2 regions of the Virgibacillus salarius genome follow, and region 2 is predicted to be linked to the other one. Evidence: a T-box and tRNA genes for the amino acid it is inferred to sense, from the RefSeq annotation. Region 2 holds a T-box; the other holds one or more tRNA genes.
The links. A T-box is a leader RNA that pairs with one kind of tRNA and senses whether it is charged. The one in region 2 lies ahead of ABDZ84_RS20690 (valine--tRNA ligase), so its partner is inferred to be a tRNA-Val.
Positions count from the first base shown of each region.

Region 1: it has a tRNA-Val gene. The T-box ahead of ABDZ84_RS20690 (valine--tRNA ligase) is inferred to sense a tRNA for this amino acid. The anticodon was not compared.

Region 1 covers NZ_BAAACY010000036.1:12,318-15,731, forward strand. Annotated here, with positions in the region: gene ABDZ84_RS05735 (cupin domain-containing protein) at 1-234, opposite strand, end outside; gene fabI (enoyl-ACP reductase FabI) at 572-1,348, opposite strand; tRNA gene ABDZ84_RS05745 (tRNA-Glu) at 1,602-1,676, shown strand; tRNA gene ABDZ84_RS05750 (tRNA-Val) at 1,704-1,779, shown strand; tRNA gene ABDZ84_RS05755 (tRNA-Thr) at 1,784-1,859, shown strand; tRNA gene ABDZ84_RS05760 (tRNA-Tyr) at 1,905-1,989, shown strand; tRNA gene ABDZ84_RS05765 (tRNA-Gln) at 2,000-2,074, shown strand; tRNA gene ABDZ84_RS05770 (tRNA-Lys) at 2,288-2,360, shown strand; gene ABDZ84_RS05775 (hydroxymethylglutaryl-CoA reductase, degradative) at 2,660-3,414, shown strand, end outside.
Region 2 covers NZ_BAAACY010000171.1:1,266-4,679, forward strand. Annotated here, with positions in the region: gene spoVID (stage VI sporulation protein D) at 1-86, shown strand, start outside; gene ABDZ84_RS20680 (protein kinase family protein) at 145-1,155, shown strand; gene ABDZ84_RS20685 (hypothetical protein) at 1,152-1,340, opposite strand; T-box leader at 1,479-1,734, shown strand; gene ABDZ84_RS20690 (valine--tRNA ligase) at 1,787-3,414, shown strand, end outside.

The sequences.
Region 1 (3,414 bases), on a different contig from region 2:
TGAACCACTAATACAATACACCAATTCTGCTGCGTTTTGATGATAATGTGGCTCAACAACATGACCCTTGCTTAAATAGATATCAAGTATCGATACATTACTTAATGTATTTAATACATCTCTTCCTAACCGGTTAATATAATTCTCGGAATTCCTTGTAAATAATCGATTCGTATTTAAATCCGAGAAATATTCCACATCAGGCTTCGTGTAATCCATGTAAGAAGTTACCATAAGCTTTTCTCAACTCCATATATTTAAAGTTATTCACATCATATCTTATGAAAAGGTATGGAAAGTGTGACAAATGCCTATATTGCTTACAACTAAAATTATGAGAAGCTTGCGAGAAAGAATACAAATGACATAGCGTTATGATGAATTAACGAAAGTATGGAACGTGATAGGGTGGCTATAGAAGTAATTCAAGCTAACAGGTAGGAATAAGTTTGATATAGTAGCCTAGCCATCGGTGTTCGTTTAGAAGGTAAATGACCATGTCTATAGGGTGATTGTTAATAATTTTTCTTTTGACATAAACAAAGGACGTACACGAATGCACGTCCCACTACTAACCGCCAATAATATGGTATCCAGAATCAACATGAAGAACTTCTCCGGTAATACCTCGGGAAAGTTCACTCATAAAGAATAGTGTAGCATCTCCAACTTGATCCTGATCCACATTTTTTCGAAGAGGAGCTTTTTCTTCGATCATCCCTAATTTTTCGTTGAAACCAGACACTCCTTTGGCTGATAGTGTACGAATTGGTCCGGCAGATACTGCATTAACTCGAACACCATATTTACCCATATCTTCAGCTAAATATCGCACGCTTGCTTCTAGAGAGGCCTTGGCAACACCCATAACATTATAGTTTGGAATAACCCTTTCTGCACCAAGATAAGTTTGTGTAACAATACTTCCACCCTCTGTCATTAGGTCCTTTGCGGCTTTTGTTACAGCTACTAAGGAATAAGCACTAATTTCCTGAGCTAGTAAAAAGCCATCTCGTGATGTGTCTGCATACTCACCTTGTAATTCCTCTCTGTTAGCAAAGGCTACTGAATGAACGATTCCATGAATGGTTCCAATCTTTTCTTTTATGGTAGAAAAAGCTTCAGTAATACTCTCGTCATTAGCTACATCACAGGATACAATCAACTTAGCTGTAATATCATGCTTATCAAGAAGCTTTGTCAATTTCTTGTAAGAACGATCTTGTCTATATGTAAATATTAGATTTGCTCCTGCTTTATGTAAGGATGATGTTATTCCCCATGCGATGCTTCGTTCACTTGCAACACCCATGATAACAATGTTTTTTCCTTCTAATAAATTCGTCATCAAAGTACCTCCATAATAATTCTTTTGTACATTATAACCTATCCCATAAATTGAAAGAAAGTCTTATCTATTGTATCATAGGACACTTCGTAATAAATTGCATCAAACCTTTGATCTTGTAGGGGTTGAAACGAAAAAATAAAAAAAATTAAATTCCCCCTTTACAAACCATTCATATCTGGGTATAATAAAATTCGTTGGTTTACGACAGAGTTTAACAAAATTCGTTGTAACATATGCCAAATAAATGTTTGGCCCGTTGGTCAAGTGGTTAAGACACCGCCCTTTCACGGCGGTAACACGGGTTCGAATCCCGTACGGGTCACCAATATTATTTTAATATACGAGTGGTTTTGGAGGATTAGCTCAGCTGGGAGAGCACTTGCCTTACAAGCAAGGGGTCGCAGGTTCGAGCCCTGCATCCTCCACCATAAAGCCGGCCTAGCTCAACTGGTAGAGCAACTGACTTGTAATCAGTAGGTTGGGGGTTCAAGTCCTCTGGCCGGCACCATTTTTTACAAACCATGAATAAATTATAATATATAGTTAACAATATGGAGGGGTAGCGAAGTGGCTAAACGCGGCGGACTGTAAATCCGCTCCCTCAGGGTTCGGCAGTTCGAATCTGCCCCCCTCCACCATTTTTATTGTTGGGCTATAGCCAAGCGGTAAGGCATCGGGTTTTGATCCCGTGTACCCCAGGTTCGAATCCTGGTAGCCCAGCCATTTTTTTATTTATGGGTCTTTTTTTGGGAAGAGCCCTATTTTTTTGATGAATGAATTTTTCAACACGAGCCATTAGCTGGCCGCAAGCATCAGCGAATTAACTACTAGATGCAGGCCTGCGAGGAGTGTGGCATCAGCGAGTTGTCATTCAACACGACGAGCACCATTTTTTGTCAAGCTAAAGCTTAACGTATAAATTATTATTTTCAACACGAGCCATTAGCTCAGTCGGTAGAGCATCTGACTTTTAATCAGAGGGTCGGAGGTTCGAATCCTCCATGGCTCATTTATATTAATAGTATAGAAACGTCATATAAAAGGTGGGATAAACAAGGTCGTTATGGAATGTAGCAGCCTTGTTTATTTGCATTTTAGAGTGATTTTTTACATAATAGTAACAGTTATTTTTTTATACATAGCATGGTATTATGATATCATGTTTTCTTGAGTGAATGTCCTTAAAGGGAGACAACATTTTCTAATGAAAAATGGTACAATCGTGATATAATTTTACTATAGATAATGCCTGATAATAATTTATTCCGTACGAATTTCTATATACAACAATTAAAAGGATGATAGGCAATGGAGACCTCCAGAATTCCTGGTTTTTATAAGAAGTCGGTGGAAGAACGCAGAGATTTGCTGAGAGACATGCATGGGTTGACAGATCAAGATATAAATACCTTAGCTGAGAAGGAAGCGTTATCCCCTGATACAGCTGATAAGATGATTGAAAACGTAATTGGTACTTTTCCCCTTCCGTTAGGATTAGGATTGAATTTCTTAATTAATGGGAAAGAATATGTAGTACCAATGGCGATTGAAGAACCTTCTGTTGTTGCTTCTGCTAGCCATATTGGGAAAGTAGTGAGAGAAGCAGGAGGTTTTACAACTGAAGCAACAGATAGAGTCATGATCGGACAAATTCAGGTTGTTGGATGCCCAGATTTGCAACAAGCTAAAGATAAATTGGTAGCAAAGAAAGATGTACTAATTGAAAATGCTAATGCTGCTTACCCAAGTATTGTGGCAAGAGGCGGTGGTGCAGAAGACCTTGAAGTACGCATACTAAATGAAGAATCCAACTCAGCTTATCAGCAAATGCTTATATTGCATTTATATATTAATACATGTGATGCAATGGGAGCGAATATTATAAATACCATGGTTGAATCGTTAGCTCCGATGGTTGAAGAATTAACACAGGGCAAAGTTTATTTGCGTATTTTGTCTAATTTTGCGGATAAATGCTTAGCACGCGCAAAGTGTGTTATTCCTCCTGAGCTTTTAAGAACTGGTGATTTTTCTGGTGAGGTAGTAAGAGATGGTATAGTAAG
Region 2 (3,414 bases):
TACAATTAATAAAACAAAACCAGTTAGATGATGACTATGATGTGACAGAAGGTCAGTTATTATATATTCCATATAAGAAAAAATAAATGCTGCCCCTTGCGATTAAGTCAAGGGGTTTTCCAGTATTAGGTGGTGAACGAAAAAGTGGATGACTTAAAGGCTGTGCTACATGCCTATTCGGTGCAACCTTTTTACATAGAAAATGAAACTGAAAAATTATATAAGGTACAAGATGGCCAGCAACAGTTTGCGTTAAAGCAAAGTCAGCTTTCACCTGATGATATGGCTATGTGGGAGAACGTATATCAGGAGGCATATACGCAAAACCTTCATACGATTCTTCCTGTTTTTTTAACAAGAGAAGGGAATATTTATGAAATCTATGAAGGAACGGTTTATTATTTATCTCCTTGGAGAGGGAATGCCCTTTCATCTTTTGATAAATATACGATAGGAAACTTTTATCGTCATCTTGGTCATATACATGTGAAGACAAAGAGAACTCGAACTGTAGACACAGATTCATTCGTACAGAACTTTCGGGGGTATCAGAAGCAATGTGAAGCACTTCAAAAGAAATTGTTGTTTTTTGTGGAACAATTTGAAGCTAAACACTATATGTCTCCCTTTGAACTTCTCGTTTGTACACATTTTCGTGACATCGATTTTAGTTTACAAGAATCCAATCGAAGAATTGACCAGTTGATAAATGAGCAGGAGCAGCAAGAACAGTGGAATTATAGCTTGTGTCATGGTAATTTGAATTCCTCACATGTTATCGTATCACCGGAGCAGATGTATCTTATAAATTGGGATAAGGCGCGATACGAATATGCCCCATTCGATTTATCCCAATTCTATAAATCTGAAACGGTGCATTATGATGCTCCTGTTGACCTTTTCTTAGATGAATTTGATAGCTATATGAATGAAAATAAACTAACGAATAAAGAACTATATATGTTAATTATACAGGTTCTCGACCCTGCTCCATATATACAGTTAGTAGAAGAGCATGATCAATCATCAAAAACAATGATTGATCAAATTATACCATTACAACACATATTTAGAAGAATACTATTTGGTCTACGCTTGTCAGCATATGTGGAAAAAGAATACGATACCCTTGATTTGGACGATTTAGAAAGCTAAATCCATTCCAAATAAAAGGCGATAAATATACCTACGATTAAGCCTAATAAAAATACATCAAAGGTTGTAGGGAAGAACAATGTACGTATTAATTGGAAAATTAATATTGGCAAGGTAACTCTTTCGATAACAATAATACAGGTTCTAGCCCATGGAGGGAGTCGATAACGGTAATATCGTGCCACCGTTTTCACCTCGCTTTCGAAACGCTAAGTTTTTTTGTGATTGTTCTATATACTATGTATAGATATCATGTATTTGTGCAAAACTGGTAAAAATAGTTGACGAAATGACTTATACTATATAAAATAAAGCTATTACTTGAAAATGCGCTGAATGGGAAGAGTACAAGATAATTGCCAAAGAAGAGAGGGAAATCAGTGGCTGAAAATTTCCTTGGTAAGATTATGTTGGAAGGTCGCCCGTGATGCAGCTTCTTTGAACACATGCTAAAAAGCATAAGTAGAAGAAGCCGGTAACCGTTTAGTTACCGTTATCAATGAATGAAGTGTGCACAGCTCCAATGGAGCGTGTAAACAAAGGTGGTACCACGGAAAGTATGCCCTTTTCGTCCTTTAAGTAGGATGAAAAGGGCTTTTTGTCGTAGCAAACAGTTATAGGAGGCGTTATGATGAGTGAAAAGGAAACAAAAACTTCCCTCTCGGCAAAATATAATCCCAAGGAAGTAGAACAGGGTAGGTATCAATTTTGGTTGGAAGGAAAGTATTTTGAAGCAACCAATGATCCGGAAAAAGAGCCATATTCAATTGTTATTCCACCACCAAATGTAACCGGAAGATTGCATCTAGGCCATGCATGGGATACAACTATGCAGGATACGATTTCACGTATGAAACGAATGCAAGGGTATGATGTCCTGTGGCTACCCGGTATGGATCATGCAGGTATTGCAACACAGGCTAAAGTAGAAGCCAAATTGAAAGAACAAGGAACAAATCGCTATGAACTAGGTAGAGAAAAATTTTTAGCAAAAGCTTGGGAATGGAAAGGAGAATATGCCGATTTCATTCGTTCCCAATGGGAGAAATTAGGACTGGGCTTAGACTATTCGCGCGAGCGGTTTACGCTTGATGATGGATTATCTGATGCTGTAAAAGAGGTATTTGTAAAGCTATACGAAAAAGGACTTATTTACCGTGGAGAGTATATTATTAATTGGGATCCACAAACCAAAACTGCTCTTTCCGATATTGAAGTTATTTATGAAGAAATTAATGGTAAGTTTTACCATATGCGTTACCCAATAAAAGACAGTGAAGAAACCATTGAGATTGCCACTACACGTCCGGAGACGATGTTAGGAGACACGGCCGTTGCTGTTCATCCAAACGATGAGCGCTACGTTCATTTAATTGGGAAAAAAGTGACCCTACCAATTGTTGGCAGGGAAATAGAGATTGTTGCAGATGAATATGTAGATATGGAGTTTGGTTCCGGTGCCGTCAAAATAACTCCTGCACATGATCCAAACGATTTTGAAATTGGTAATCGACATAACCTAGAGCGTGTATTAGTTATGAATGAAGATGGCACTATGAATGAAAATGCGGGAAGTTATGAAGGTTTAGATCGATTTGAGTGCAGAAGGCAGATTGTTAAAGACCTTCAAGACCAGGGTATTCTTTTTGAAATTGAAGATCATACGCATCAAGTTGGGCATTCTGAACGAAGCGGTGCAGTGGTAGAGCCGTATTTATCCACTCAATGGTTTGTTAATATGCAGCCATTAGCAGATGCTGCTATTGATTTACAGCAACAAGAGGATAAAGTGAATTTCGTTCCAAAGCGATTTGAACGGACGTATCTTAATTGGATGGAAAATATACGTGATTGGTGTATTTCTCGCCAGCTTTGGTGGGGGCATCGGATTCCTGCTTGGTATCATAAGGAAACAAATGAAATCTATGTTGGGAAGGAAGCACCTGAGGACTTAGAAAATTGGGAGCAGGATGAGGACGTTTTAGATACTTGGTTTTCATCTGCCTTATGGCCTTTTTCGACAATGGGATGGCCGGATACGAATGCAGAGGACTTTAAACGTTATTTCCCTACAGGAGTTCTTGTTACTGGGTATGATATTATATTCTTCTGGGTAGCAAGGATGATCTTTCAATCAAAGCAATTCACAAATCAAAAACCATTTGAAGATGTGTTAATTCATGGTTTAATTCGGGATGCTGAAGGGAGAAAGATGAGTAAGTCACTAGGTAATGGTGTTGATCCGATGGATGTAATTGA